DNA from 3 places in the Streptomyces sp. NPDC047841 genome. Region 2 is predicted to be linked to each of the others. Evidence: riboswitches for the same ligand, from Rfam matches in the RefSeq annotation. Region 2 holds a riboswitch; each other region holds the start of a gene.
The links. A riboswitch is a leader RNA that binds a small molecule or an ion and turns the genes downstream of it on or off. The one in region 2 is predicted to bind S-adenosylmethionine.
Positions count from the first base shown of each region.

Region 1 (10,146 bases), on a different contig from region 2:
CGGCATGCCCTCGGTGTGCGAGTCGACGGCGTGCAGGACGAGCTTGCTGCGCATGGTCGGGCTCCTCTCACGCCAGTCCGGCGGCGACGGCCTTCTCGGTGGCCGCGCGGACCGCGGCCTCCTGCTCGGGCAGCAGCGGCACGCGCGGCGGGCGCACCGGGCCGCCGTAGCGCCCGACGACGTCCATGGACAGTTTGATCGCCTGGACGAACTCCGTCCTCGAGTCCCAGCGCAGCAGCGGGTGCAGCTGCCGGTACAGGGGGAGCGCGGTGGTGAGGTCACCGGCCAGCGCGGCCCGGTACAGCTGCGCCGAGGCGCGCGGCAGCGCGTTCGGGTAGCCGGCCACCCAGCCCTTGGCGCCGGCCACCGCCAGCTCCAGCAGCACGTCGTCGGCGCCGATCAACAGGTCCAGTTCCGGGGCGAGTTCGGCGATGCGGTAGGCGCGGCGCACGTCACCGGAGAACTCCTTGACGGCGTGGACGAGTCCCTCGCCGTGCAGCCGGGCGAGGAGTCCGGGCACCAGGTCGACCTTGGTGTCGACCGGGTTGTTGTACGCCACCACCGGCAGGCCCGCCTTCGCGACCTCCGCGTAGTGGGCGAGGACCGAACGCTCGTCGGCGCGGTAGGCGTTGGGCGGCAGCAGCATCACCGACGCGCAGCCGGCCTCGGCCGCGCGCTCGGCCCAGCGGCGGGCCTCGGCCGAACCGTACGCGGCGACGCCCGGCATCACCCGCTCCCCGCCGATCGCGGCCACGGCGGTCTCCACCACCCGGGCACGCTCCTCGGGAGTGAGCACCTGGTACTCACCGAGCGAGCCGTTCGGCACGACGCCGTCGCAGCCGTTGGCGACCAGCCAGGCGCAGTGCTCGGCGTAGCGGTCGTGGTCGACCGAGAGGTCGGCGCGCAGGGGGAGGGCGGTGGCGACGAGGATGCCGCGCCAGGGGCGGTGGTGCTCGGGGTGGGTCATGCTGATCCCTCATTCAGTGGCGTGTGACATATTACTGAGCGGTCGGAGGGCCGGTTCGTGGTGCCGGGAGGTCGTCTCACTCCGGCTCCGGCAGGGTGGCCAGGACGCCGAGCGGTACCGGTCGGGCGAACGGCCGGCGTCCGGCGGTGAGCGGGCAGCCGGTCAGGCCGGCCACCGCGGGCGCGCACATCCGCCCCTGGCACCAGCCCATCCCGGCCCGGGTGAGCAGCTTGACCGTGCGCAGGTCCCCGGCGCCGAGGGAGCCGGCGGCCCCGCGCACCTGCCCGGCGGTGACCTCCTCGCAGCGGCACACCACGGTGTCGTCCGGGATCCGGTCCGCCCAGCCCGCCGGCGGGGTGTACACCGCGTCCAGGGCCGTGGCGAACGCGCGCAGCCGGGTGCGGGCCCGGGCTGCGGCGGCCCAGCCGCCCGGGTCGGGGGCGGTGCCGCGCAGCCGGGCGGCGGCCGAGCGCCCGGCGATGTGCCCCTCGGCGAGCGCGAGGGCCGCGCCGCCGATCCCGGTGGCCTCCCCGGCGGCCCAGACGCCGGGCACGTCGGTGCGCTGCTCTTCGTCGACCCGTACGGCGGTGCCGGACAGGGTGCAGCCGAGGGTCTCGGCGAGGTCGGTGTGCGGCAGCATGCCGTGGCCCACGGCCAGGGTGTCGCAGGGGACGCGCCGGGCACTGCCGGGCCGCGGGCGTCCGTCCCGGCCGAGCGCGGCCACCGTCACCGCCTCCAGCCGGTCGGTGCCGTGCGCCGCCACGACGGTGTGCCGGGTCAGCATGCGCACGCCGTGCCGCAGCAGCCGGGCCGCGTAGCCGGCGCCCTCGGCGAGTTTGCCCGGCTGTGCGGCCAGGGCGGGTGCCCGGTGGAGCAGCGCCCCGGGCCCTGCGGACTCCACCAGCGCGGCGACGCGTGCACCGGCCGCGGCGAGCCCGGCGGTCACCGGCAGCAGCAGCGGCCCGGTCCCGGCCACCACCACCGTGCGGCCGGGCAGCACGAGGCCGCCCTTGAGCATGGCCTGCGCGCCGCCCGCCGTGACGACCCCGGGCAGTGTCCAGCCGGGGAAGGGCAGCACCCGCTCGTACCCGCCGGTGGCCAGCAGCACCGCGTCGGCGTGCACGGTGACACCGTCCTCCTGCGCGGGGCCGAGCAGGGCGTGCACGGCGAACGCACCGGAGGCGGAGTCCTGTGCCACACACCACACATGATGGTCCGTCAAGTGAGTGATCCGGCCGGCCGTGCGGTGCCGGTCCAGGCCGTCGCGCAGCCGTACCCAGGTGCGCCACTGGTGGTGCAGGGCCTGCGGCCGGCGGGCGCCGAGGGCGGCGGCGGGCTGCCGGTAGAACTGCCCGCCGGCCTGGTCGGCGGCGTCGACCAGCGTCACCCGGACGCCCCGTGCGGCCGCCGCCAGCGCCGCGGTGAGCCCCGCGGGGCCCGCGCCGACGACGGCGAGGCGCGGTCGTTCAGTCATCGTCCCGGCCCGTCCCCTCCTGAGTACGGATGTCGTCTCCCGGGCGCACCGGAACCAGGCAGGCCCGCTGGTTGGGGCGGCCGTTGACGGTGACCAGGCAGTCGAAGCACACCCCGATCCCGCAGAACACCCCGCGGGGCCGGCCGGCGTCCCGTGTGCTGCGCCAGGCCGTCACGCCCGCCGCCCACAGCGCCGCCGCGACCGTCTGGCCCGGCAGCGCCTGGAGGGGCCGGCCGTCGAAGGTCACGGTGCACGGGGGCCCCGGCCGGGCCCGCGTCAGCTCCCAGGGATTCACCGGGCGTCGCCTCCCTCGGTGTCGAACCGCTCCGGCCGGAACGGCGTGAGGTCCAGTTCGGGCGCCTTCCCGGTGAGCGCCTGCGCGATCAACAGGCCGGTGCCGGGGGCGAGTCCGATGCCGGCGCCCTCGTGCCCGCAGGCGTGGAACAGGCCGGGCACCCGCGGATCGGGCCCGATCGCCGGCAGGTGGTCCGGCAGGTACGGCCGGAAGCCCGCGTACGCGCGCAGTGCGCGGACCCGTTCGAGGAACGGGAACAGCCCGATCGCCCCGGCGGCGAGCGCCCGCGTCGCGGTCAGCGACAACGACCGGTCGAAGCCGACCCGTTCCCGGGTGGCGCCGATCAGGACGGGACCGGCGGCCGTGCCCTCCACGACCGGCGAGCTGCGCAGCGCGGCCGAGTCGCTGGCCACGTCGGCCACGTAGTCGGCGGCGTACACCTTGTGCCGGATCCTGCGCGGCAGCGGCTCGGTGACCAGCACGAAACCGCGCCGGGGGAGCACCGGCAGCCGGACGCCGGCGAGCGAGGCGAGGTCGCCGCCCCAGGTGCCGGCCGCGTTCACCACCGCCGGCGCGTGGATGTCGCCCCGGTCGGTGCGGACGCCGTGGACCGCTCCCCGCGCGGTGCGCAGCACCCCGGTCACCGTGCGGCCGGTGTGCAGGGCGGCGCCGGAGGCGCGGACCAGATGGGCGGCGGCGAGCGCGGGCATCACCTGGGCGTCCTGCGGGTAGTGCACCGCCCCCGCCATGCCGGGCGCCAAGTGCGGTTCCAGGTCGGCCAGTTGCCCGGCGTCGACCGGTAGGGCGGTGACGCCGGCGGTCCGCTGCTCCGCGGCGAAGTCCCGCAGCGCGGCCAGGGCGCCGGGACGCGAGGCGACCACGAGGCCCCCCTTGGGCTCGTACTCGATCGCGGCGCCCAGCTCCCCCGCCAGCCCGGCCCACAACCGGGCCGACAGCAGCGCGAGTCCGAGCTCCGGGCCCGGCTCCTTGTCGGAGACGAGCAGGTTGCCCTCGCCGGCTCCGGTGGTGCCGCCGGCCACCGGGCCCCGGTCCACCAGCCGTACGTCGAGTCCGGCGCGCGCGGCGTACAGGGCACAGGCCGCGCCTGTCATTCCGGCCCCGACGACCACGACATCGCAGGTCAGTCGCTTCGCCACGTCAGTACTATGTCACATGTTGCTCTTGCTGAGGAGTATCCGGCGCCGACTGCGATCCCCAGGCGTGGACGCCCCCTTGACGCCGTACGGAGCCCGATCGACACTCCAGGTAGGGAATCCTAGTGAACAGGTAGGAAATCATGGCGCGCGGCGAAACGGGCACGGGCCGGACCGGCCGCACGCCGTTGCGCGCACCCCTGCTCACCTCCCGCCGCCACATCGACCTGCAGCGCGTCTGCAGCGCGATCCGCCGTCACCGCTGAGCCGGGCCGCCACCTCCGCCCCCGCAGTCCGGTCACGCCCGCGCCGGCGCGCCCCTCCGCACACCCACCACCCGGGGAGACGCATGTCCATCACTCCGCTCGCCGCCGTCCCGTCCACCCGTGGTACCGCGCCCCTCTTCCGGGGCCGGATCGGCCGGGACGCGCGCAGCGGCCACTACGCCGTGCCGCACCGCTACCGGCTCCACCTGTCGACCGCCTGCCCCGACGGGCTGCGCCTCGCCGTCGGCCACAGCCTGCTCGGCCTGGACGCCCGCTGTCCCGTCACCCTCCTGCCCGCCGTCCCGGACTGTCCCGGCGGCGGCCACGCGGCGCTCCGCCCGCTCTACGAGGCGAGCGCCCACCACTACACCGGCCCGGCGCTCGCGCCCGTGCTCAGCGACGACTGGTCCGGACGCATCGTCAGCACCCACACCCCCGACATCCTGCGCGACCTGGACCGGTTCCGGCCGAACGGCGACGGCCGGCTGTACCCCCGGGGCCTGGAGTCCGTGATCGAGGCCGTCGAGCGGATGTGCGCCGAGGGCATCGAGGAGGCCGCGCAGCGCGCCGGACGCGCCGGGGCCGGCCCCGACGAGCGGACCGCCGCCCTCGACGTGCTGCTGGACACCCTGGGCTGCCTGGAGCGGCGGCTGAGCGGCGAGGAGTACCTGGCCGACGACGGGCTCACCGCCGCCGACATCGAGCTGTGGGTCACCCTCGTGCAACTCGACACCGTCCACCGCTGCCACCTCGACGCCTCCGCCGTGCAGCGCATCGCCGACCACCGCGCCCTGTGGGCCTACGCCCGCCGTCTGGCCGCCCACCCCGCCTTCGGCCGCCACCTCGACCTGGACGGCATCGCCCGCCGCCACCACGGCCGCTGCCAGGGCCTGGAGGCCGCCGGAGCCGCTGTCCAGATCCTGGACTGGGCAGGCCACGCCGCGGACACCCCGGACACTTCCCGCAGGTGAGAGCGGGCCGCCGATGTCCACTTGACGGACGTCCGTTGACATTCGAACGGGCAACTGCCTTACTTACCGCTCAGAACGGTCATGAGCGTCAGCGCCAAGCCCTGGCTCGCTGACCGGCAACCCTCGCACCGCGGTGGGGTGCCCCAGGTGACGACCGGACCGGATGACGTTTTCGGTAAGCGCGAGGCCCCACGGGGCCGGAACAGTGACAGGTGACGCCATGTACGCAGCTCCCCGGACGGCCGCGAGCCGCCCCCAGGGCTGCGTACCGTCGTACGCCGGTCTCCTCGTCGCCGACCGCGCCGTCGATCTGCTCCGCGTGAACAGCGCACTGTGTACCGCGCCGGGCTCTGCCCGCTGTCAGGGCTGACGTCTGCCTCCCAGCCCCCGCGTTCCCACCGCACACCGTCCGTCCGGTGTGCCGTTGTCCGCCCAGCCCCCGGTTCCGCGCCCGTCCGTGCGCCGCCTCGCGCCGCAGTGCCGTCGTGGTCCACCGCCGCTCCCGCGCGGCCCCGGGGTGACCGACTCCGCCGGAGCCCGCCATGAGTGAACCCCCAGGCGCCGCCGTCTCCCTAGCCGAGGCGCCGGCCCCCGCCGACACACCGTCAGAAACCCTGTCCGCGCAGCGGATCCAGCCGCTGCGCCGGCCCGGGCGGTGGATCGTCACCGCCGCCGTCCTCGTGCTCGTCGCGCAGATCCTGCACGGACTGGTCACGAACCCCTTCTACCAGTGGGACCGCTTCCGCTACTGGTTCCTGCGCCCCACCGTCCTCGACGGCCTCCTCGTCACCCTCGAAGTCGCCGCGCTCAGCGCCGTCCTGGGGCTCCTCGGCGGCATCCTGCTGGCGCTCGCCCGGCTCTCCGGGAGCCCGGTGCTGCGCGCGGTCAGCTGGACCTACACCTGGCTGTTCCGCTCCGTGCCGCTCATCGTCGTACTGATCTTCCTGTACAACTTCAGTGCCCTGTACAGGACGTTGAGCCTCGGGGTGCCGTTCGGACCCGCCTTCGTCACCTTCGACGAGTCCCGGCTGGCCACCGACATGACGATCGCCGTCATCGGCCTCAGCCTCAACGAGGCGGCGTACGCGGCGGAGGTGGTCCGCGGCGGCATCCTCTCCGTCGACCAGGGACAGCACGAGGCGGCCGCCGCCCTGGGCCTGCCCAAGGGCTACCAGTTCCGCCGGATCGTCTTCCCGCAGGCCCTCAGGTCCATCACCCCGAACTACGTCAACCAGCTGATCGGCCTCATCAAGAGCACGTCCCTGGTCTTCTACGTGTCGCTGCTCGACCTGTTCGGCGCGGTGCAGTCGATGGGCAGCACCTACCCCGGTGACGTGGTGCCGCTGCTGCTGGTCGCCACCGTCTGGTACCTGATCCTCACCAGCGCCGTGTCCGTCGTCCAGTTCTACGTCGAGCGGTACTACGCCCGGGGCGCCACCCGCACCCTGCCGCCGACCCCCTTGCAGAAGGCCCGGGCCGGCCTCGCCGGCCTGCGGGCCCGGTTGAGCCGGGAGGCCGCCGTATGACCATCGCCGAGACCCTGCCGAAGGCCGCCCCCGCCGCGCTCGAAGTACACGGCGTCCACAAGTGGTACGGCACCCACCGCGTCCTCGACGGCATCGACCTGACCGTCCGCCCCGGCGAGGTCACGGTGATCATCGGGCCGTCCGGCTCCGGCAAGTCCACGCTGCTCAGGGTCGTCAACCACCTGGAGAAGCCCGAGATCGGACACGTCAGCGTGGGCGGCGAGCTGATCGGGGTGAAGCGGCACGGGGACCGGCTCAAGGAACTGAGCGAGCGCGCCATCCTCGCCCAGCGCGGCCGGATCGGCTTCGTCTTCCAGAACTTCAACCTCTTCCCGCACCTGACCGTCCTGGAGAACGTCGCCACGGCCCCCGCCGCCACCGGCCGGCTGTCCAGGGCGGCGGCCCAGGAGCTCGCCCGGGAACTGCTCGAACGCGTCGGTCTCGGCGACAAGGCCGGCGCCTACCCGCGGCAGCTGTCCGGCGGACAGCAGCAGCGCGTCGCCATCGCGCGCGCCCTCGCCCTGCGCCCCGGGATCATCCTCTTCGACGAGCCGACCTCGGCGCTCGACCCCGAACTCGTCGGCGAGGTGCTGGCCGTCATCAAGGACCTGGCGACCAGCGGCACCACCCTCGTCATCGTCACCCACGAGATCGGCTTCGCCCGCGAGGTCGCCGACCGGGTCGTCTTCATCGACGGCGGCCGGATCGTCGAACAGGGCCCGCCCGGCGAGGTGCTGGACCGGCCCCGGCACGCACGGACCCGGGAGTTCCTCGGCAAGGTCCTCTGACCGCGCCGCCACGGCAGGACGCCCCGGCCCCGCCGCCCGGGCCCCCAAGACCCACCCCTCACCGCACCCTCAGCGCTCACCCTCACCAGCGAGACAAGGACAGCCACGCCATGCCTACCCACCTCTCCCGACGCGCCGTGATCCGCGGCATCACCGCCGCGACCGCCGTGGCCGCCCTCGCCACCGGGCTCGCCGCCTGCGGAGGCGACAGCGAGGCCGTCACCAAGACCGACACCGCCGGCACGGTGACCGTGGGGCGGCTGTCCAACGGAGCGGCCAAGGAGACCGCGCTGAAGGTCTCCGAAGTGAAGTCCATCAGCGCCGAACTGCCCGCCTCCGTGCGCAGGAGCGGCAAGCTCGTCATCGGCGTGGGGGCCCTGCCCTCGGGCTCCGCACCGCTGAACTTCGTGGGCAGCGACCAGAAGACCCTCACCGGCTCCGAGCCCGACCTCGGCCGCCTGGTGGCCGCGGTCCTCGGCCTGAAGCCCGAGATCAGGAACTCCACCTGGGAGAACCTCTTCGTCGGCGTCGACAGCGGCAAGGTCGACGTGGCCTTCTCCAACGTCACCGTCACCGAGGAACGCAAGCGCAAGTACGAGTTCGCCTCCTACCGCAAGGACAACCTGGCCTTCGAGGTGCTGAAGAAGAACCCCTGGAACTTCGACGACGACTACGAGAACCTCGCCGGCAAGACGGTCAGCGTGGGCGCCGGCACCAACCAGGAGAAGATTCTCCTGGAGTGGAAGGCCAAGCTGGCCAAGGAGGGCAAGAAGCTCACCGTCAAGTACTTCCCGGACCAGAACGCCATCAACCTGGCGCTGAGCAGCGGGAAGATCGACGCCTACCTCGGTCCCAACCCCGCGGTCGCCTACCGTGCCCGGCAGACCGCGGGCACCCCCAACGCCACCCGCAACGCGGGCACCTTCTCCGGTGCCGGCGAGACGCTCCAGGGCCTGATCGCCGCGACCACCAAGAAGGACAGCGGACTCGCCAAGCCGCTGGCCGACGCCCTCAACCACCTGATCGAGAACGGGCAGTACGGCAAGTGGCTGGCCGCCTACGGCCTGTCCAACGAGTCCGTGGCGAAGGCGCAGGTCAACCCGCCCGGGCTGCCGCTGGACAACTCCTGACGGGTCGTCGGTCCACCGGCATGGAGACAAGAGAGGGGGTCGCTCCCGTGGCCCGTCCGACCGACGTCCGCCCAGGCGCGACCCCGCTCCCGCCCGCGGACCCCGTCCTGGACAACGCCGTCTGGGCCGCCCTCACCGGCCCGCACGCCCGGCTCGCCGACCGGCACGGCCGCGCGGCCCGCTACCGGCCGGAGACCTACGCCTTCGCGGCGCTCGCCGACCCCGCGGACCCGGCGGCCTGGGCCGACCTGCACACGCTCGTCGGTCCGGGAAACCCCGTACGGGTCAAGCCGGTGGAGCGGGTTCCCGACGGCTGGGAGGTGCTCGGCGAGGGCGCGGGGGTCCAGCTCGTGGACACCGCGCTGCGGGCCGCACCGGACCCGGAGGCGGTCCGCCTGGGAGCCGACGACGTCCCCGAGATCCTCGATCTGGTGGCCCGCACCCGGCCGGGCCCCTTCCTGAGCCGGACCGTCGAGATGGGCACCTACCTCGGCATCCGGCACCGGGGCAGGCTCGTCGCCATGGCGGGGGAGAGGCTGCGGCCGCCCGGCTGGACCGAGATCAGCGCCGTGTGCACGGACCCCGCGTACCGCGGCCGGGGGCTGGCCACCCGGCTGGTGCGCGCGGTCGCGGCCGGCATCCGGGACCGCGGGGACACCCCGTTCCTGCACGCCGCCGCCGACAACACGCCCGCGATCCGGCTCTACGAGTCGATCGGGTTCACCCTGCGCCGCCGCTCCCGCATCGTGCGGCTGCGCAGCCCGGGAACAACGGCGGCCGGCCGGACGTTGGACGTCCCGACGAGTTCCGCCAGGCGGACGCCGATCCGGCCCGCCGCGCCCGACGGACGGAGGTGACGGCCGTGACCCGAGTGCCCCCGCGGGCCCGCCCGCCGCGCGCCCCGCACCCGTACCGGTCCGTCCGCCTGCACTCCAGGCCGCACATAGACCTCCAACGCGTGTCCGCCGCGCTCTGTCGTCCCTGACCTCCCCCCGGCCCCGCCCCGGCCCGGGGGCTCCCCCCGCCGCGCCCGCCCGCGGCCGACGCCGCCCGCCCCGGCCGCCGCCGGCCCTGCCGGCCGGCGTTCTCGTACGGACATCAAGGAAGGCACCGACGTGTCCTCAACCCCTGCCGCACCCCTGCACCTCGCCGTCGCCCTGGACGGCACCGGATGGCACCCGGCGTCCTGGCGCGAGCCGGTCGCCCGACCCCGCGACCTGTTCACCGCCGGCTACTGGACCGACCTGATCACCGAGGCCGAACGCGGCCTGCTCGACTTCGTCACCATCGAGGACGGCCTCGGCCCGCAGTCCTCCCACCTCCTCGCACCCGACGAGCGCACCGACCAGGTCCGCGGCCGGCTCGACGCGGTCCTCATCGCCTCCCGCGTCGCCCCGGTCACCCGGCACATAGGCCTGGTCCCGACCGTGGTGGCCACGCACACAGAGCCGTTCCACATATCCAAGGCGATCGCCACCCTCGACTACGTCAGCACCGGGCGCGCGGGCCTGCGGGTCCGCACCGACTTCCGCCCGGACGAGGCCGCGCACTTCGGCCGCCGCACCATCCCCCGGA
Region 1 is NZ_JBEYRP010000003.1:367,028-377,173, reverse strand. It holds gene AB0947_RS06300 (proline racemase family protein) at 1-54, opposite strand, end outside; gene AB0947_RS06295 (dihydrodipicolinate synthase family protein) at 68-967, opposite strand; gene AB0947_RS06290 (NAD(P)/FAD-dependent oxidoreductase) at 1,044-2,441, opposite strand; gene AB0947_RS06285 ((2Fe-2S)-binding protein) at 2,434-2,736, opposite strand; gene AB0947_RS06280 (FAD-binding oxidoreductase) at 2,733-3,893, opposite strand; gene AB0947_RS06275 (putative leader peptide) at 4,034-4,156, shown strand; gene AB0947_RS06270 (glutathione S-transferase C-terminal domain-containing protein) at 4,240-5,127, shown strand; SAM riboswitch class IV at 5,205-5,315, shown strand; gene AB0947_RS06265 (amino acid ABC transporter permease) at 5,670-6,653, shown strand; gene AB0947_RS06260 (amino acid ABC transporter ATP-binding protein) at 6,650-7,441, shown strand; gene AB0947_RS06255 (ABC transporter substrate-binding protein) at 7,552-8,571, shown strand; gene AB0947_RS06250 (GNAT family N-acetyltransferase) at 8,619-9,428, shown strand; gene AB0947_RS06245 (putative leader peptide) at 9,425-9,556, shown strand; gene AB0947_RS06240 (LLM class flavin-dependent oxidoreductase) at 9,687-10,146, shown strand, end outside.
Region 1: it holds a riboswitch for S-adenosylmethionine, as region 2 does, so the genes downstream of both, AB0947_RS06265 (amino acid ABC transporter permease) here and thrC (threonine synthase) in region 2, are expected to answer to the same signal.

Region 2 (10,146 bases):
CCTCGTACGACGCCCACTGCCGCCGGAAACCGGCGTCGAAGACCGGCTCCAGCGGGGTCTGGTACAGCATGTGGTGGACGAACCAGAGCACCGAGTTGGCGATGCCGTTGTACGCCTCGGCGTGCACGGCCGCGTCGATGTCGAGCATCCGCACGCGCTGCCCGCCGGTCTCCTCGGCCGGCAGCAGCCCGCCGGCCGCGCGCCGGACGGCCGCCCGGTCGCCGTCGCCCAGCGCGGCGCACACCCACACCGAGCCCGCGTCGGAGCCGATGGCGGACAGTCCCGAGACCAGCCCGCCGCCGCCCCGCCGGGCGTGCAGCGAGCCGTCCTCGCCCACCTGATAGGAGACCGGGCCGCGGTTCGACGCGACCAGCACCTGAGCCTTCTGAGCAGCATCGAGCGTGGAAGCCATACGCCTCAACCTAGCCCGGCCCCCAACCGCTCAAACGTACGGCCCGCCCGGCGGACGGACCGTGTACGGCCCGTTCACGCCACCTTGCGCTCGGCGTACTCCGCGATCTCCGCCATGGGCGGCCGCTCCTCGGTGTCCACCGAGTAGGTGCGCGGCTCGAACCCCTCCTCCCCCCGCTCGAACTGGGTCAGCGCGGGCCGGATCAGATGGCCGCGGGCCAGCCGGAGCTGGGCGGTGCGGTAGATCGCGGCGGCCATCCGGCCGAGCGCCTGACCGTCCTGGTGCCGGTGCCTGCGCACGCCCACGTCGACCTGGGCCAGCGCGTCCAGGCCCACCAGGTGCAGCGCGTCCACCAGCATGCCCAGCTCCACGCCGTAGCCGACGGGGAAGGGCAGCTGTTCCAGCAGGGTGCGGCGGGCCGCGTACTCGCCGCCCAGCGGCTGCACGAACCCGGCCAGCCGCGGCCAGTGCATGTTCAGCAGCGGGCGGGCCATGAGCTCGGTGACCCGGCCGCCCTGCCCGGCACTGCCGCCGAGCGGGCGGTCGTACATCGCCTTGACCAGGTCGACGTCCGGGTCGGTGAGCAGCGGGCCGACGATCCCGGAGACGAAGTCGGAGGAGAACTCCCTGAGGTCCGCGTCGATGAAGCAGACGATGTCCCCGCCGGTCACCAGCAGCGACCGCCACAGCACCTCGCCCTTGCCGGGGACGGCCGGGAGGCGCGGCAGGATGGTGTCGCGGTGGACGACCCGGGCGCCGGCGCGCGCGGCGACCTCGGAGGTGCGGTCGGTGGAGCCCGAGTCGACGACCACCAGCTCGTCGACGAGCGGCACCCGCTCCATGAGGTCGCGGCGGACGACCGCGACGATGTCGCCGACGGTCTCCTCCTCGTTGAGCGCGGGCAGCACGACACTGACGGTCTGGCCCGTGCGCTGCTTGGCGGCGAGGATCTGGTGCAGCGGCCGGTCGGCCACGGACCAGGACCGGGTGGTCAGCCAGCGCTCGACTTCTTCCAGCACAGTCTGCGGCTCCTCACTCGTGTCTCGCGGTTCGGACGACTATCTCAACTGTCCCTGCCGTCGGTTACAGTCTTGAACAACGCCGATGACCATCGCATGTCGGGGGTCGCGTGCGTTCCACAACCGCATACCGCTCATCCAGAGGGGCAGAGGGACACGGCCCGGTGAAGCCCCGGCAACCCCCCTGACCGGACTCGTTCGCGCGAGGCTCACGGCCAGGGAAGGTGCCAATTCCGTCTCACGGCGAGGTGCGCCGTGAGGAAGATGAGGAGAAAGGGCCTCGCCTCCATGGCTGTGCAGACAGTTGCCACCACCAGCGAATCCACCGTCGACCTCGGCCCCGCCGCGGCCCTGAGCTGTCGCGAGTGCGGCCACCGGGTGCCGCTCGGCCCGGTCTTCGCCTGCGAGGAGTGCTTCGGCCCGCTGGAGATCGCCTACGACTTCTCCGCCTACGACACCGAGGACCTGCGCCGCCGCATCGAGGCGGGCCCCGCGAACATCTGGCGCTACGCGCCCCTGCTGCCGGTCCCGGCGGACGTCGCCGGCAAGCCGAACATCAACCCCGGCTGGACCAAGCTCGTCAAGGCCGACAACCTGGCCCGCGAGCTGGGCGTGACCGGCGGTCTGTACGTCAAGGACGACTCCGGCAACCCGACCCACTCCTTCAAGGACCGGGTCGTGGCCCAGGCCCTGGAGGCCGCCCGCGCCTTCGGCTTCACCACCCTGTCCTGCTCCTCGACCGGCAACCTGGCCGGCGCCGTCGGCGCCGCCGCCGCCCGCGCCGGCTTGCGCTCCTGCGTGTTCATCCCGCACGACCTGGAGCAGGGCAAGATCGTCATGGCCGCGGTCTACGGCGGTGAACTCGTCGGCATCGAGGGCAACTACGACGACGTGAACCGCTTCTGCTCCGAGCTGATCGGCGACCCGGCCGGCGAGGGCTGGGGCTTCGTCAACGTCAACCTGCGGCCGTACTACGCGGAGGGCTCCAAGACCCTGGCGTACGAGATCTGCGAGCAGCTCGGCTGGCGGCTGCCGGACCAGATCGTGGTCCCGATCGCCTCCGGCTCCCAGCTCACGAAGATCGACAAGGGGCTCCAGGAGCTGATCAAGCTGGGGCTGGTCGAGGACAGGCCGTACAAGATCTTCGGTGCCCAGGCCGAGGGCTGCTCCCCGGTCTCGACCGCCTTCAAGGCCGGCCACGACGTCGTACGGCCCCAGAAGCCGAACACCATCGCCAAGTCGCTGGCCATCGGCAACCCGGCCGACGGGCCGTACGTCCTGGACATCGCGCGCCGCACCGGCGGTGCCGTGGAGGACGTGACGGACGAGCAGGTCGTGGACGCGATCAAGCTGCTCGCGCGGACCGAGGGCATCTTCGCGGAGACCGCCGGCGGCGTGACGGTCGGCGTCACCCGCAAGCTGCTGGAGGCGGGCGTGCTGGACCCGGCGAAGACGACGGTCGTCCTGAACACCGGTGACGGCCTGAAGACCCTGGACGCGGTGGCCGGGACCGGCCTCACCGCCACCATCCGCCCGACCCTGGACTCCTTCCGCGAGGCCGGCCTCGCATGACAGGCCCCGCCGTACCCGTGAACCCGACCGGAGGTCCGACCGCATGAGCGTGACCGTTCGCATCCCCACCATCCTGCGCACCTACACCGGCGGGCAGGCCGAGGTCGCCGCCGAGGGCGCGACGCTCGGCGAGGTCATCGCCGACCTGGAGAAGAACCACACGGGCATCGCCGCGCGCGTCCTGGACGACCAGGGCAAGCTGCGCCGGTTCGTCAACGTGTACGTCAACGACGACGACGTCCGCTTCGAGCAGGGCCTGGACACGGCGACCCCCGAGGGGGCCGGCGTCTCGATCATCCCGGCGGTCGCCGGCGGCTGAGCCGCGGATCCGCCCGCTCATTACCTTCGGTAACCGCGATTACCGGCTGTTCGCCCGATTGCCCCCTCCGTGAGAGAAGCGGAGGGGGCAATTCTGTGTGATTGAGCGCGGTAGAGTTGGGGAACGCGGTCGCGGCCTCCGGGTCGCGGGCCCTGCGTTCCATGCCGCCCGCCCGACAAGAAGTAGCCAAAGTGTGTGGGTTGTCTGCGGCTTTTGTGGCTTTTATGGGGCCCGACTTGCCCTGAATTCCGATGAATTCTCACTACATTCCGGACCGCTCGCGTCCAGAATTCTCGTCCGATTGACCTGTTGCAGACGGCAGTTGGACAGATACATTCAGCCGCGGTCGACGCGTTCCGGCGCACGCCCCCGACCAATTGGGGGGTGAGGTCTGACCCGGGTCCGCGAAGTGTGGATCTGTGCAAGGGCCAGTAATAGGGGAGTTAGGCATGGCTCAGGGCACCGTCAAGTGGTTCAACGCGGAGAAGGGGTACGGCTTCATCGCGGTCGACGGTGGTGCGGACGTCTTCGTCCACTACAGCGCGATTCAGATGGACGGCTACCGCACCCTGGAAGAGGGCCAGCGGGTCGAGTTCGAGATCTCGCAGGGCCAGAAGGGTCCGCAGGCCGACATGGTTCGCGTCACCGCCTGAACGTCTCTTGTCCGAAGGGCCCGCACCTCGCAGAGGGTGCGGGCCCTTCGCCGTGCCCCGGTTCCGCTGTTCGCGTGCGGCTGACGGGGGGCTCCCACCCGCCCAGGCGCTTGCACTCGACCATGCCGAGTGCTAATCATTGGCGTTAGCACTCTGAAGGTGAGAGTGACAGCGAAGGACCGGGTCGGTGAGGCCCGCGGGCCGGGTGGGGCAAGGAACCACGAGGCGCGCGAGCCGTCCGTCGCGGGCGCGGGCGCGGTCCGAAGGAATCACCCCCAGTCCTGGAGGGACCACTTCACATGGCCAAGATCATCGCGTTCGACGAGGAGGCGCGGCGCGGCCTCGAGCGCGGCATGAACCAGCTCGCGGACGCCGTGAAGGTGACGCTCGGCCCCAAGGGCCGCAACGTCGTCCTCGAGAAGAAGTGGGGCGCCCCCACGATCACCAACGATGGTGTCTCCATCGCCAAGGAGATCGAGCTCGAGGACCCGTACGAGAAGATCGGCGCCGAGCTGGTCAAGGAAGTCGCCAAGAAGACGGACGACGTCGCCGGTGACGGTACGACCACCGCGACCGTGCTCGCCCAGGCCCTGGTCAAGGAGGGCCTGCGCAACGTCGCCGCCGGTGCCAACCCGATGGCTCTGAAGCGCGGTATCGAGAAGGCCGTCGAGGCCGTCTCCGCCGCCCTGCTGGAGCAGGCGAAGGACGTCGAGACCAAGGAGCAGATCGCCTCCACCGCGTCCATCTCCGCCGCCGACACCCAGATCGGCGAGCTGATCGCCGAGGCCATGGACAAGGTCGGCAAGGAAGGCGTCATCACCGTCGAGGAGTCCAACACCTTCGGTCTGGAGCTCGAGCTCACCGAGGGCATGCGCTTCGACAAGGGCTACATCTCCGCCTACTTCGCGACCGACATGGAGCGCATGGAGGCGGTGCTGGAGGACCCGTACATCCTCATCGCCAACTCCAAGATCTCCTCGGTCAAGGACCTGCTCCCGCTGCTGGAGAAGGTCATGCAGTCGGGCAAGCCGCTGCTGATCATCGCCGAGGACGTCGAGGGCGAGGCCCTGTCGACCCTGGTCGTCAACAAGATCCGCGGCACCTTCAAGTCCGTCGCCGTCAAGGCCCCGGGCTTCGGTGACCGCCGCAAGGCCATGCTCGGCGACATCGCCATCCTCACGGGCGGCGAGGTCATCTCCGAGGAGGTCGGCCTCAAGCTGGAGAACGCGACCCTGGACCTCCTGGGCCGCGCCCGCAAGGTCGTCATCACCAAGGACGAGACCACCATCGTCGACGGTGCCGGCTCCTCCGAGCAGGTCAACGGCCGTGTGAACCAGATCCGCACCGAGATCGAGAACAGCGACTCGGACTACGACCGCGAGAAGCTGCAGGAGCGCCTGGCGAAGCTCGCCGGCGGTGTCGCGGTCATCAAGGCCGGTGCCGCCACCGAGGTGGAGCTCAAGGAGCGCAAGCACCGCATCGAGGACGCCGTCCGCAACGCGAAGGCGGCCGTCGAGGAGGGCATCGTCGCCGGTGGTGGCGTGGCCCTGCTCCAGGCCTCCCAGGTCTTCGAGAAGCTGGAGCTGGAGGGTGACGAGGCGACCGGCGCCAACGCCGTGCGCATCGCCCTGGAGGCCCCGCTGAAGCAGATCGCCGTCAACGCCGGCCTCGAGGGCGGCGTCGTGGTGGAGAAGGTGCGCAACCTGACCCCGGGTCACGGCCTGAACGCCGCGACCGGCGAGTACGTCGACCTGGTCGCCGAGGGCATCATCGACCCGGCGAAGGTGACCCGTTCCGCGCTGCAGAACGCCGCCTCCATCGCCGCGCTGTTCCTCACCACCGAGGCCGTCATCGCCGACAAGCCGGAGAAGGCCGCGGCCCCGGCCGGCGGCGGCATGCCGGGCGGTGACATGGACTTCTGATCGACCTGACGGCCGATCGCTCGTCCTGCGGACCGAGGGCGGCACTCCCAGCTACCGGCTGGGGGTGCCGCCCTCGGCGTTTCCCGGGACCGGCGGAGAGTGTCCGGTATCACGTGAGCGAAACGGAGACCGGTCCGGTACACGGGCCGGTGGGGTGTTTACTTAAGACGCTGCAACAATGCGTGCGCACATACCAACCGGTTCACCCCGTCGACTCACGAGGAGCCCCCCACGTGACCGTGACCACGCCCGCCGCCTCGCGCGCGGCCCGCGTCCTGTCCCGCCCCGTCAGGCTGAACGGCCTCACCGTCCCGAACCGCATCGTGATGGCGCCCATGACCCGCATGTTCTCGCCGGGCGGCGTCCCGGGCGAGGACGTCCGCTCGTACTACGCCCGCCGGGCCGCCGCCGGTGTCGGCCTCATCGTCACCGAGGGCACGTACGTCGGCCACGAGTCGGCCGGCAACAGCGCGCGCGTCCCGCGCTTCCACGGCGAGGAGCAGCTGGCGGGCTGGGCGAAGGTCGCCGAGGACGTGCACGCGGCCGGCGGCACGATCGTCCCGCAGCTGTGGCACATCGGCATGGTCCGCAAGCAGGGCGACGCCCCCTTCCCGGACGCGCCCGCCGTCGGCCCCTCCGGCCTGGAGGCCGCCGGCGCCGAGCCCACCGGCAAGGCGATGACGCAGTCGGACGTGGACGACGTCGTCGCCGCGTTCGCCGAGGCCGCTGCCGCCGCCGAGCGCATCGGCTTCGACGGCGTGGAGCTCCACGGCGCCCACGGCTACCTCCTCGACCAGTTCCTGTGGGCGGGCACCAACCGCCGCACCGACGCGTACGGCGGCGACCCGGTGGCCCGCACCCGGTTCTCCGCCGAGATCGTCGCCGCCGTGCGGGCGGCGGTGTCGCCGGACTTCCCGGTCCTCTTCCGCTACTCGCAGTGGAAGCAGCAGGACTACACCGCCCGGCTCGCCGAGACCCCCGAGGAGCTGGAGGCCATCCTCACCCCGCTCGCGGAGGCCGGCGTCGACGCCTTCCACGCCTCCACCCGCCGCTACTGGCTGCCCGAGTTCGACGGCTCCGACCTGAACCTGGCCGGCTGGACGAAGAAGCTCACCGGCAAGCCCGTCATCTCCGTCGGCTCGGTCGGCCTCGACGGCGACTTCATCAACGCCTTCCAGGGCGAGGGCTCCCCGGTCAAGGGCATCGACAACCTCCTGGACCGCCTGGAGGCGGACGAGTTCGACCTGGTGGCCGTCGGCCGCGCGCTGCTCCAGGACCCCGAGTGGGCGGCCAAGGTGCTCTCCGACCGCTTCGACGAGCTGAAGCCGTACGACGCGGCGGCCCTGAAGACCCTGAGCTGACCGGGGTCCCCCCGGGGGGCGCCGGGGGCTAGAGGTTGCCCATCGGCTCGATGTCGACCCGCACCGGCGTCCCCCACACCCGCAGCACCTCGTAGTCGGTGAACTCGTGCACGAGCCGGTACGCCAGGGCGGGCCGGGAGCCGCGCCGCTGGGCGGCGAGGTACGCCTCCGCCTCGCGCCGGTCCCGCCTCGGCGTCCCGCACAGCTGCCACTCCTGGCCGTTCCACAGCTCCGGCAGCCACCGCTGCTGCGCCTGCGGCCGGTCACCGCGCACGCCGTACCGGGAGGGGGCGGTGGGCACCGGCTCGCCCGGCCGGGGCCTGCCGCCCTGGAACTCCGACCGCCGGGCGGCCCGGCGCCGGGTCTCGCACAGCAGGCACAGGTCGGGCGCGCTCTCGTCCACCGGTCCCTGCGGGTGCTCCGGGCAGCGGGTGGCGGGCGCGGCGGTGGTCACGGTGTCGTCCAGCAGGTCGAGGGCCCGCCGCAGGTCGTCCTTGATCTCGTGCAGCCGGGCGTCGGGCGTGTCGGCGGTCAGGGCGTCCCCGTGCTCCCCGAGCAGCCGGAGAGCCCGTCCGAGGGCGGTGAGCTGGGCGTGATTCATGTCGGTGGGTGCCTCCTTGCCTCCATGGTGCCCTGACCGCGCGGTCCGTCAGCGTGCCGCGTGGCCCAGCGCCGTGCGCAGATGGCCGCCGGACTCCGCCAGCAGGCGGGCCGCCGTCGGGCCGTCCACGCCGGCGAGGAGGGCCAGGATCGCGTGCTTCACCTCGCCGCCGGTCTGAGTGAGGGCCTTCTCGATGTCGGCGTCGCTCGCTCCGGTGGCCAGGGAGACGATCCGGTGGGAGCGGGCCCGGAGCTTGTCGTTGGAGGCGCGCACGTCGACCATCAGGTTCCCGTACGTCTTGCCGAGCCGGATCATCGTGATCGTCGAGAGCATGTTCAGCACCAGCTTCTGGGCCGTGCCCGCCTTCAGCCGGGTGGAACCGGTGATCAGCTCCGGCCCCACGACGACCTCGATGGGGTGCTCGGCCGCGGCGGCCAGCGCGCTGCCCGCGTTGCAGGCCAGGCCGATGGTCAGCGCACCGAGCGCGCGGGCGTGCTCGACGGCGCCGACGGCGTACGGGGTGCGGCCGGAGGCGGAGACGCCGACCACGGTGTCGTCCGGGGTGAGCTTCAGCGCGTCCAGGTCCCGGCGGGCCAGCTCCGCTGAGTCCTCCGCGCCCTCGACCGAGGTGACCATGGCCGCGGGACCGCCCGCGATCAGGCCGACGACCCGCTCGGGGTCGGTGTTGAAGGTGGGCGGGCACTCGGAGGCGTCCAGCACGCCCAGCCGGCCGGCGGTCCCGGCACCGGCGTAGACGAGCCGCCCGCCGCGGCCCATGCGCGCGGCGACCGCGTCGACGGCGGCGGCGATCCGGGGCAGCTGCGTCGCCACGGCGGCGGGCACGCCCGCGTCCTCGCCGTTCATCAGCCGCGCGATGTCGAGGGTGGGCAACCGGTCGATCTCGGCGAGTTCCGGGCGGAAGGCCTCGGTGGTCAGCGAGGCCAGCTGGTCGCGCAGGTCGAGGGAGGTCATGTCGTGCGAGGTCGTGTCGCGAGAGGTCATAGGGGGCGGCTCTCTCCGGTGACGTGTGAGGGGGGTGAACCTGGTGCGGTTCCTTCCTACCCCCTAGCGCGAACCGCTCCGGTGCCGGTGCGCCAACGCCTCGTAGGAGGCGGCCAGCGCGGGCGCCGCCGTCTCGTACGTCCGCTGCGCCACTCCCACGAACAGACAGTCCACGACCAGCAGCTGGCTCGTCCGGGAGGACATCGCGGCGGGCCGCAGCTCCGTCTCCCGTGACGTCGACGTCGTCAGCACGAGGTCGGCGTACTGCGTGACCGGCGAGTCCGGCCGCCCGGTGATGGCCACCGTCGTCGCCCCCCGCTCGAAGGCCACCCGGAGCGGTTCGATGACGTCCCCGGTGGACCCGGAGTGCGTGATCGCGAGGGCCACGTCACCCGAACGGAGCTGCACCGCGTTGGTCACCGCGAGGTGCGGGTCGCTGTGCGCGTGGGCTATGAGCCCTATCCGCAGCAGCTTCTGGGTGAGGTCCTGGGCGACCAGCCCGGACGCCCCTATGCCGTACACGTCGGTGCGCCGGGCGGCGGCCAGCGCCGTGACGGCCGCGCCGAGCTGGACGGTGTCGAGTCCGGCGGCGGTGTCGGCGAGGGTCTGCTGCTCCTCGTAGGCGAGCTTGGTGACGACGTCGGCGATGGGGTCGTCCACCGCGATGTCCGTCGTGATCGCGGGCGCGCGCCCGGACTGCTGCTGGGCGGCGAGCCCGGCGAGGGCGAGGCGCAGGTCGCGGTAGCCCGGATAGCCGAGCAGCCGGGCGGTGCGGACGACCGTCGCCTCGCTGGTGCCGGTGAGTTCGGCGAGGCCCGTGACCGTGAGGGCGGCGCAGCCGGCCGGGTCACCGGCGACGGCCTCGGCGACGCGCTGCATGGACCGGGTCATGGACGGGGCGAGCGTGCGCACCTTGGCGGCGAGTGATCCGCCCGGACTGCCGAAAATTTCCTTCACGTCCTGGGTCACTCCTGAAAGATATTTTCGGTTCGGTGTCCTGGTCAAGAGTGCGCACAATGGGGGCATGGACCCCATCAGCCCCCTGGAGCAGTCACTGCACGCGGCCCGCGCCCTCGTGCTCGCGGATCTCGTCGCGGGAGACGTCGCGGAGGCCGACGTCGTCTCCCTGGTGGAGGACTCCATCGCCCAGCGGCGCTGGTGGGTCGAGCAGTGGCCGGACGGCGCCGCCTTCGTGGCCGGGCTGGTCGCCCAGGACGTGCAGGACGCGCTGCTGGAGCGGTACGGCCGCTGGCCGCTGTGCCCGGTCTGCGGCTCGGGCGACCCG
Region 2 is NZ_JBEYRP010000005.1:367,810-377,955, reverse strand. It holds gene AB0947_RS10455 (trehalose-6-phosphate synthase) at 1-412, opposite strand, end outside; gene AB0947_RS10450 (glucosyl-3-phosphoglycerate synthase) at 487-1,431, opposite strand; SAM riboswitch class I at 1,563-1,702, shown strand; gene thrC (threonine synthase) at 1,720-3,003, shown strand; gene AB0947_RS10440 (ubiquitin-like small modifier protein 1) at 3,047-3,322, shown strand; gene AB0947_RS10435 (cold-shock protein) at 3,772-3,975, shown strand; gene groL (chaperonin GroEL) at 4,275-5,897, shown strand; gene AB0947_RS10425 (NADH:flavin oxidoreductase) at 6,131-7,258, shown strand; gene AB0947_RS10420 (hypothetical protein) at 7,287-7,859, opposite strand; gene murQ (N-acetylmuramic acid 6-phosphate etherase) at 7,908-8,831, opposite strand; gene AB0947_RS10410 (MurR/RpiR family transcriptional regulator) at 8,925-9,830, opposite strand; gene AB0947_RS10405 (hypothetical protein) at 9,886-10,146, shown strand, end outside.

Region 3 (10,146 bases), on a different contig from region 2:
AGCGGGCGTACTTCCGGCACTGGGGCGTGGTGCCCGCCGAGCTGTTCGACGGCTCCGCCGGGGCCGCGCTCACCCCGGCGACCGCGCTGTTCGTGCACGGCAGCTGGGTGCACCTGCTCGGCAACATGCTCTTCCTCTTCGTCTTCGGGGCGATGACCGAGGAACGGATGGGCCGGGTGGAGTTCACCCTGTTCTACGTCGGCTGCGGCTACCTCGCCCTGCTGGGGTACGCGGCGGCCAACGCGGACTCCGAGCAGTCGCTGGTCGGCGCCTCCGGGGCGGTCTCGGCGGTCCTCGGAGCGTTCCTCTTCCTCTTCCCCCGCGCCCGTGTGACCAGTCTCCTGCCGTTCCTGTTCTTCCTGCCGCTGCGCTTCCCGGCGTGGGTGGTGCTGCCGTCCTGGGCGGCCCTGCAGTGGCTCGCGGCGGGACGCGCCTCCGACGGCCCCGGGGTGGCGTATCTGGCGCACCTGGTGGGGTTCGGGCTGGGCTTCGGCTACGCGTGGGTGCGTTACGGCCGTGGGACTAGAGTGAAAGCCGCCCCAGCTCCGGTCACCGAGGGAGAGAGACAGCCGTGATCACCGCGATCGTCCTGATCAAGACCAGCGTGGACCGGATCCCCGAGATCGCGGAGCGGATCGCTTCGCTGGATTCGGTGAGCGAGGTGTTCTCCGTCACCGGTACGTACGACCTGATCGCGATGGTCCGGGTGCGGGAGCACGAGGATCTCGCCGAGATCATCCCGGGGCGGATCAGCAAGATCCCCGGGGTGGAGGCCACGGACACGCACGTCGCGTTCCGCACCTACTCCCAGCACGACCTGGAGGCCGCGTTCGCGATCGGCCTCGACAACTGACCGGTCCCGACGGCCGGCGCAACGGCTACCTGCTCACGTCCACCGCGGCGATCCCGCTGCCCGAGGGGACGTAGAGCCGGCCACCGCGCGCGACCGGGGTGTGCTGGTCGTCGCCCGCGTCCCGGCCCAGCACCGCGTTCCAGCGCTCCTTCCCGTCGAGGCCCAGCGCACAGACCCGCTCGCCCGCACGCGCGTACACCGTGTCGCCGGCCACCACCGCGCGGGGGTAGGCCGTGCCGCCCCCGAGGCCGTACCTCCAGGCGCGGGAGCCGTCGGCCGCCCGGACGGCGTACACGCCGTCCTGTTCGGTGCCGACGGCCAGGGTACGGCTGCCCCCGGTGAGGATCCCGCCGTCGTCCTCCCTGCGCCACAGCCGCCGGCCGTCCGAGACGCGGAAGCCCTGGCGTTCGGCGGCGGAGTCCGTGAACAGGGTGGTGCCCGCGAGAGCGAGGACGGTGACGTCGGTGCCGGCGGACACCTGCCACTTCCGCGAACCGTTCCGGGCGTCCAGCGCCAGCAGGACGTCGCCGTAGCTGCCCGTGCAGACGGTCCCGGCCGAGACGAGCGGGATGCCGGTGGGGCCGGCCGGGGTCTTGGCGGTCCACTTCTCGCTGCCGTCGGAGGCGTAGCAGCGCAGCCCGCCGGTGTCCGTGCCGCCGACGGAGACGAGGACGTCCTGGCCGAGCAGGACGGGGACGTCGTACCGCCGGCCGCCGAGGGTGCGGGTCCACAGCGGGCTGCCGGACGGGCTCACCGCGGTCAGCCGGCGCTCGTCCTCGGAGTGCAGGCCCACCACGCAGTACACGGCGTCCCGGGTGGCCACGGGCGTGGAGACGTCGTCGCCGAGCCGGACCTTCCAGCGCCTGGCCCCGTCCCGGGAGACCGCGTGCAGCACACCGCCGGAGGTGCCGGCGTAGACGACGGAACCGTCCGGGGAGAGCGCGCAGCAGGCCCCGTCCAGCCCGCCGATGCCGCCGAGGTCGTACTGCCAGCGCAGCACCGCCGCCGCACCGTCCGTCCGGTCGGCGGACGGGGCCGGTGAGCGGTCGCTGCCGCCACCGCTCCCGGTACCGGGCCCGAACCCCCACAGCCGGCCGCCGGCCCCCACCCCGGCCACGGCCACGGCTCCCCCGGCGAGAAGGGTGAGAAGCCGCCGCCGCCCGGGAGCCACGGCACCCGGACGACCGGGAGTGGCGACGGTGTCCGAGCCGGCCGCCCGGACCGAGTCACCGCGGGCGTCAGGGCCGGCCGACGCCTCCAGGCCCGCCGACCCCGCCGGGGCGGCACGCTCGGCCGAGTCACCCGGGGCCACCACCGCCGCCGAGCCGGTCGGGGTGGCACGGGTCGCCGAGTCCGCCGGGTCACCCGGGGTCGCCACCGCCGGGCCACCAGGGGTGCCAAGGGTGGCCGCCGGTACCGGGGCGACCGGGGTCGTACGCGTTCCCGGGTCGTCCGCAGCGGCGAGGGCCGCCGAGCCGGTCGGGGTGGCACGGGTCGCCGAGTCCGCCGGGGTCGCGGAGGCCGTCGAGTCGCCCGAGGGCGACGCCGGCGCCGGGCCACCCGAGGCGCCAGAGGTGGCCGCCGGTACCCGGGCAGCCGGGTCGCCCGCAGCGGCAGCCGCCGAGTCCGCCGGGGCCGTCGAGTCGCCCGAGGGCGACGCCGGCGCCGGACCATCAGAGGTGCCAGGGGTAGCCGTCGGTACCGGGGCGACCGGGGCGTCCGCAGCGGCAGCCGCCGAGCCCTCGGGGACCGCCGGGGCCACCGATTCGCCCGAGGGTGACGCCACCGCCGGGCCACCCGAGGCGCCAGAGGTGGCCGCCAATGCCGGGGCGGCCGGGGTGGGACGCGTTGCCGGGTCGTTCGCGGCCTCAGCCGCCGGGCCGGCCGGGGTCGCCACCGCCGGGTCCGCCGTGGTCGCAGGGGCCCCCGGCCCCGCCGGGGTGGCAGAGGCCGCTGACCCCGCCGGGGTGGCAGGGGCTGCCAAGGCGGTGGTGGGGTGTGGGGTCAGGTACTCCACGCCGCTGGGGCGGTCGTCCGGGGTGGGGCGTGGCGGGGACGCGGGGCCGTACCAGCCCGGGCGGACGGCGGCGCGCAGGGTGTCCGGGGCGTACCCGGCGCCCGCCACCACCGCCGCCGGCGCCGGGCGCTCCAGCGGGTCCTCGCGCAGACAGGCCGTCACCAGCGGGCGGATGTCCTCCGGGACGCCGGACAGGTCGAAGTCGCGGGTGAGGATGCGCAGCAGGACCACCGAGTCCTGGCCCTCGCCGAACGGTTCCCGGCCGGCCGCCGCGTACGCGAGGACCGCGCCGAGGGAGAAGACGTCGCTGGGCGGGCCGACCTGGCCGCCGTTGCGGATCTGCTCCGGCGAGACGTAGCCGACCGAGCCGACGACCGCGCCGGTGCGGGTCAGCGAGGTGGCCTCCAGCGCCCGGACGATCCCGAAGTCGATGACCCGGGGCCCGTCCGGGCCCAGCAGGATGTTCGACGGTTTCAGGTCGCGGTGGACCAGCCCCTTGGCGTGGATGGCCGCCAGCGCCTCGCCGAGCGCGGCGGCGAGGATCCGGACCGAGGGACGCGGCAGCGCGCCGTGGTCGAGCACGGCGTCCCGCAGGTTCGGCCCGGACACGAACTCCGTCGCCATCCAGGGCCGTTCGGCCTCGGTGTCGGCGTCGACGACCCGTGCGGTGTAGGTGTCCGCGCCGCCGACGGTCTGGGCGGCGCGGACCTCGTGGCGGAAGCGGGCGCGGAAGGTGCGGTCCTCGGCGTGCTCGGCCCGTACGACCTTCACCGCGAGCCGCAGTCCGGTGCGGGACTCGGCGAGGTAGACCTCGCCCATGCCGCCCGCGCCGAGCCGGTGCGTGGTGGTGTACGGGCCGATGTGGCGCGGATCTGTGGCGCGCAGCGGCTGCACTGACGGGGTCCCCCTGTCCGACGTGGTGTCAAGGGGAGGTTATAGCGCGGTTCAGACCGCCGGCACGCAGCGGCCGTCCTCCGTGCGGTACTGCCACTTCGCGCCCTGCGCCACCAGTTCGCCGACGGCGTTCACGAAGCGCTCCACGTGCTCGTCCGGCGTGCCCGCGCCGAAGCTGACGCGGATGGCGTTGAGGGACTTCTCGCCCGGGGCCGCCTCGGGGGCGCCGCACTCGCCCTGGGTCTGCGGGTCGCTGCCGAGCAGGGTGCGGACCAGGGGGTGGGCGCAGAAGAGGCCGTCGCGGACGCCGATGCCGTACTCGGCGGAGAGCGCGGCGGCGAAGTGCGAGCTGTTCCAGCCCTCGACGACGAAGGAGATCACGCCGACGCGCGGGGCGTCGTCGCCGAAGAGGGACAGCACGCGCACCCCGGGCACCTCGGCCAGGCCCTCGCGCACCTTGGCGATCAGGTGCTGTTCGCGGGCGACGAGGGTGTCCCAGCCGGCCTCGGTGAGGGCCTTGCAGGCGGAGGCGATGGCGTAGGCGCCGATGACGTTCGGGGAGCCGGCCTCGTGGCGGGTCGCGCTCTCGTGCCACTCGACGGCCACGCCGCCGTCCTCGCGCCGGGTGACCTTGCGGCTGGCTCCGCCGCCCGCGAGGTACGGCTCGGCCGCCTGGAGCCAGTCGGCGCGGCCGGCCAGGACACCGGAGCCGAAGGGGGCGTACAGCTTGTGGCCGGAGAAGGCGACCCAGTCGACGTCCAGCTCGCGGAGGTCCACCGGGTGGTGCGGGGCCAGCTGGGCGGCGTCCAGGACGATGCGGGCGCCGTGGGCGTGCGCGGCGGCGGCCAGTTCACGCACCGGCCACAGCTCGCCGGTGACGTTGGAGGCGCCGGTGACGCAGACCAGGGCCGGGCCGTAGGGGTCCCGGCCGGCCAGGGCCCGCTCCAGGGTCTCCACGGCCTGCCGCGGGGTGCGCGGGGCGTCGAGGTAGGTGACCCGCGCGTCCTGCCAGGGCAGCAGCGAGGCGTGGTGCTCGGTCTCGAAGACGAAGACCTGGCAGTCGGCCGGGACCGCCCGGGCCAGCAGGTTGAGGGAGTCGGTGGTCGAACGGGTGAAGACCACCTGGTCGGCCGGGCGGCAGCCGAGGAAGTCGGCGACCGTCCTGCGGGCGTTCTCGAACAGGTCGGTGGAGAGCTGGGAGAGGTAGCCGGCACCGCGGTGGACGCTGCCGTAGTACGGGGCGTACGCGGCGACGTCGTCCCAGACGCGCTGGAGGGCCGGGGCGCTGGCCGCGTAGTCCAGGGCGGCGTAGCTGACCTCGCCGCCGGTGACCAGCGGGACGGTGACATCCCGCCCGAGAACGGGCAGAGGGGTGCAAACGGACTGGTCGGCGGCAGCGGTGGAGACAGACATGGCGGAACTCCCGTGACAGGAATGCGGAGGAAATGCAGAAAAGGGCTGCAAAAGGGTGTGCGGAGGCGGGGCTCTGCGGCCCTAACGCATTCGCTTGCTCACGGAAGGCTCCCTCGAACGACCAGGACCCCTGGTGTGTGAGGGGTCCGCGCTTGCCGTAGGCCTTGCTGCCGTACGACCTGGTCTTCACCCGGGGCACCCCGCCACGGACGGAGGGTTGCCGGACAGTCGGCCGGGGCCTCATGACTGTCACTCATGACCTGGTACAGGAACGTACTGAAGTGATCGTCGTCCCGCAACCCGTGTCCGGATCGCGGGACGACTCACGGGGGCGTCAGGCGTTGCTGACGGCCACCCAGCGCTCCAGGGTGCGCTTGGCCGCGCCCGAGTCGATGGACTCCGCGGCCCGCGCCATGCCCGCGCGGATCTGCTCGGTGAGCGGCGCGTCCGTGGGCTCCAGGGCGACCAGCGCGGCCGCCGAGTTCAGCAGGACGGCGTCCCGTACGGCCCCCCGCTCGCCGTCCAGCAGCCGGCGGGCGACCTCGGCGTTGTAGGAGGCGTCGGCACCGCGCAGGGCGTCCAGGGGGACGAGGTCGATGCCGACGTCGCGCGGGTCGAAGACCTCCTCCGTGACCTTGCCGTCCCGGACCACCCACACCCGGGAGGTAGCGGTGACGGTCAGCTCGTCCAGGCCGTCGTCGCCCCGGAAGACCAGCGCGGAGTTGCCGCGCTCGGCGAGGACACCGGCGACGATCGGCGCCATGCGCGGGTCGGCGACGCCGACGGCCTGCGACCGCACCTGGGCGGGGTTGGTCAGCGGGCCCAGCACGTTGAAGGTCGTCCTGATGCCCAACTGCCCCCGGGCCGCGGCGACATGACGCAGGGACGGGTGGAACCGCACCGCGAAGCAGATGGTGATGCCGGCCTCCTCGGCCACCTCGGCCACCCGCTGCGGGGTCAGGTTGAGGTTGATGCCCAGCTTCTCCAGGACGTCGGAGGAGCCGGAGGCGGAGGACGCGGCGCGGTTGCCGTGCTTGACGACCTTCGCCCCGGTGCCCGCGACGACGATCGAGGACATGGTGGAGATGTTCACCGTCTTGGCGCCGTCGCCGCCGGTGCCGACGATGTCGACGGCCGGGCCGGGCACCTCGATGACGTTCGCGTGCGCGTACATCGTCCGCACCAGTCCGGTGATCTCCGGCACCGTCTCGCCCTTGGCCCGCAGCGCCACCATGAACCCGGCGATCTGCGCGTCGGTCGCCTCCCCGCGCATGATCAGGTCCATCGCCCAGGCGGTGTCGTCGGCGGACAGGTCCCGGCCGTCCAGCAGACCGTTCAGCAGGGCGGGCCAGGAGCGGCCCGCCGCGGTGTCGCCTCCAGCGGGGGTCACAGCGCTCATCAGCCGCTCCTCGGACAGGTTCCTGCTACGTCGTACCCCACCCTATCCAGCCGGACGGCACGCTGAAGGGCCCCGTCCGCAACCCGGACGGGGCCCTTCATCGTGGCGTGGCGACGCGGGGATCAGTGGTGGCCGTGGCCGCTCGTGATCTCCTTGTACTCCTCGACGGTCGGCTTCGGGATCTGGTTGTCCTCGCCGAAGTAGGCGTTGGACAGCTTCGCCCGCAGCTTCGTCGCGGCCGGGACCTTGCGCTCGACCCCGTTCTCGTCGACCGTCGGGCCGATCTCGGCCGGCTGGTACTGCTGGTGCGAGGTGAGCGTGTGCAGCTGCTCCTGGCTCAGCGGCTCGTGCACCTCGATGAACTCACCGTGCGGCAGCCGCTTGATGATGCCGGTCTCGCGGCCGTGCAGCACCTTGTCGCGGTCGCGGCGCTGGAGGCCCAGGCAGATCCGCTTGGTGACGATGAACGCGATGACCGGAGCCACGAAATAGGAGATCCGGACGAACCAGGTGACCGCGTTGATCGACAGGTGGAAGTGGGTGGCGAAGATGTCGTTGCCACCACCGATCAGCATCACGAAGTACACGGTCAGCCAGGCGACACCGAACGCCGTACGGGTCGGGGCGTTGCGCGGGCGGTCCAGGATGTGGTGCTCGCGCTTGTCGCCGGTGACCCAGGCCTCGATGAACGGGTAGAGCGCGATCGCGGCGAGGATCACGCCGAACAGCACCAGCGGGATGAACACGCCCAGGACCAGCGTGTGACCCCAGAGGTTGATCTCCCAGCCCGGCATGGCACGGATCAGGCCCTCGGCCATACCCATGTACCAGTCCGGCTGGGCGCCGGTGGACACCTGGTCCGGACGGTAGGGGCCGATGGCCCAGATCGGGTTGATCTGCGCGATGGCCGCGAGGGCCGCGAGCGCACCGAAGACCAGGAAGAAGAAGCCGCCGGCCTTCGCCATGTACACCGGCAGCAGCGGCATGCCGACGACGTTGTTGTTCGTCTTGCCGGGACCCGCGAACTGCGTGTGCTTGTGGTAGAAGACCAGGATCAGGTGGCCCACCACCAGGCCCAGCATGATGCCCGGCAGCAGCAGGATGTGGATCGAGTAGAAGCGGGCCACGAAGTCGCCGCCCGGGAACTCGCCGCCGAAGAGGAAGAACGAGATGTACGTGCCGACGATCGGCACGGACAGGATCGCGCCCTCCATGAAGCGGACACCGGTGCCGGAGAGCAGGTCGTCCGGGAGCGAGTAACCGGTGAAACCGGTGAACATGCCCAGGACGAACAGCAGGAAGCCGAACAGCCAGTTGATCTCACGCGGCTTGCGGAACGCGCCGGTGAAGAAGACGCGCATCATGTGCACGAACATGCCGGCGATGAAGACGACCGCGCCCCAGTGGTGGATCTGCCGGATGAGCAGACCGCCGCGCACGTCGAAGGAGATGTGCAGGGTCGAGCTGAACGCCTCGGACATCAGCTGTCCCTGGAGCGGGACGTACGTGCCGTGGTACTCCACCTCGTTCATCGACGGGTGGAAGAACAGCGTCAGGTAGACACCCGTCAGGATGATGATGATGAAGCTGTAGAGGCAGACCTCACCCAACATGAACGACCAGTGGTCGGGGAAGATCTTGCGCATGTTGGCCTTGGCGAGGGAGTAGATCCCGAGCCGGCCGTCGGCCCAGTCGGCGAGACGCTCGCCGGTGGGGGCCTTCCCGCGGGAGCGGGAGGTCTCGTTCGCTGAAGTACTCATCCGCGCTCCCAGAAAGCAGGACCGACGGGCTCCTCGAAGTCGCCGAGCGCCTGGAGGTAACCCTCACTGTCCACACCGATGCGCAGCTGCGGCAGGGCGTGGCCGGCGGGGCCGAAGATCACTCGGGCACCGTCGGAGAGGTCGAAGGTGGACTGGTGGCACGGGCACAGCACGTGGTGCGTCTGCTGCTCGTACAGGGAGATCGGGCAGCCGACGTGGGTGCAGATCTTCGAGTAGGCGACGATGCCCTCGTGCGACCACTCCAGCTCGCGCTTGTCCTTGATGTTGCCCGGCTGGAGCCGGACGATCATCAGGGCGGCCTTGGCGATCTCCGTCTGGAACTCCTCGGAGTGCTCCTCCAGGCCGTCCGGCTTGGCGAAGGTGAGCGAGCCGACGGCGACGTCCTCGGGACGCAGCGGCTGGTTCGTGTTCATGTTGACCAGGCGCTTGCCCTTGGCCCACAGGGTGTGGCGCAGCTTGGTCCCCGGCGCCGAGCCGAGACCGCCGAGCAGCATGACGCCGGAGAGCGGCACCAGGGCCAGCGCGCCGAACATCGTGTTGCGGATCAGCTTGCGGCGGCCGAGCACCGACTCCTTGGCGCCCTGGCGGAAGTCCGCGTGGACCTTCGCCCGGACGTCGGCGGGAGCCTCGATCGGGTGACGGTCGTCGGCGACCTCCACGTCGGACATCAGGGTGCGGGCCCAGTGGACCGCGCCCGCGCCGATGCAGAACAGCGCCACACCGAGGGTCAGACCGAGCGCGAAGTTCAGCGCGTTGATGTGACCGATCGGGAAGACGAAGATCGACTTGTCGTGCGGGACCGCCAGGTACGCGACGATGAAGCCGATGGTGGCCAGCATCGACACCGTGAACAGCAGGCCCACCACGCGCTCGGACCGCTTGGCGGCCCGCTCGTCGATGTCCTGGATCCGGTGCTCGTGCGGCGGCAGCCCCGGGTCCGCGAACGGGTTCTCCTCGTCCGCGATCCCTACCGCGCCGTGCGCGTGGTCCTGCTCAGCGGGCAGGTTCTCTTCTGGAATGTCTTGGCTACTCATGACTTCTTGGCCTTTGCGGTCCGAGCGGCGACCCAGACGGCGACCACGATGAGCGTGCCGAGGCCGAAGATCCAGCCGAACAGACCCTCACTGACCGGCCCGAGGCCGCCCAGCTCCAGACCACCCGGGTTCTCGGTCTTGTCGCCGTTGACCGCGTTGAGGTACGCGATGATGTCCTTCTTGTTCTTCTCCGACAGCGTGGTGTCGGGGAAGGACGGCATGTTCTGCGGGCCCGTCTGCATGGCCTCGTAGATGTGCTTCGGAGCGACACCCTCCAGGCTCGGCGCGAACTTGCCCTTGGTCAGGGCACCGCCCTTGCCCGTGAAGTTGTGGCACTGCGCGCAGTTGGTGCGGAACAGCTCGCCGCCCTTGGCGGTGTCCGCGCCCGCGGGGCCGTACTGCTGCTTCGTGGGCACGGCCGGGCCGGCGCCCAGCGACGCGACGTACGCGGCCAGCTGGTCGATCTGGGCCTGCGAGTAGATGTTCTTCTTGCGCGGGATCTGGGCGCCCTGCGAGGTCGCGGCGGGCATACGGCCGGTGCCGACCTGGAAGTCGACGGCCGCGGCGCCCACGCCGACGAGGCTCGGGCCGTCGGAGGAGCCCTGGCCACCGGTGCCGTGGCAGCTGGCGCAGCCGACCTCGTAGAGCTTCTTGCCCTCCTTGATGGTCAGGGACTGGGAGGTTTCATCGGCCTGCGCCTTGCCCGCGGGCGCGAACGCGGCGTACAGCCCCCCAGTGGCCGCCAGCGCGAGGAG
Region 3 is NZ_JBEYRP010000010.1:345,760-355,905, forward strand. It holds gene AB0947_RS19095 (rhomboid family intramembrane serine protease) at 1-575, shown strand, start outside; gene AB0947_RS19100 (Lrp/AsnC ligand binding domain-containing protein) at 572-853, shown strand; gene AB0947_RS19105 (PQQ-binding-like beta-propeller repeat protein) at 879-3,764, opposite strand; gene AB0947_RS19110 (aminotransferase class V-fold PLP-dependent enzyme) at 3,816-5,177, opposite strand; SAM riboswitch class IV at 5,321-5,438, opposite strand; gene trpD (anthranilate phosphoribosyltransferase) at 5,512-6,576, opposite strand; gene AB0947_RS19120 (cytochrome bc complex cytochrome b subunit) at 6,699-8,336, opposite strand; gene AB0947_RS19125 (Rieske 2Fe-2S domain-containing protein) at 8,333-9,391, opposite strand; gene AB0947_RS19130 (c-type cytochrome) at 9,388-10,146, opposite strand, start outside.
Region 3: it holds a riboswitch for S-adenosylmethionine, as region 2 does, so the genes downstream of both, AB0947_RS19110 (aminotransferase class V-fold PLP-dependent enzyme) here and thrC (threonine synthase) in region 2, are expected to answer to the same signal.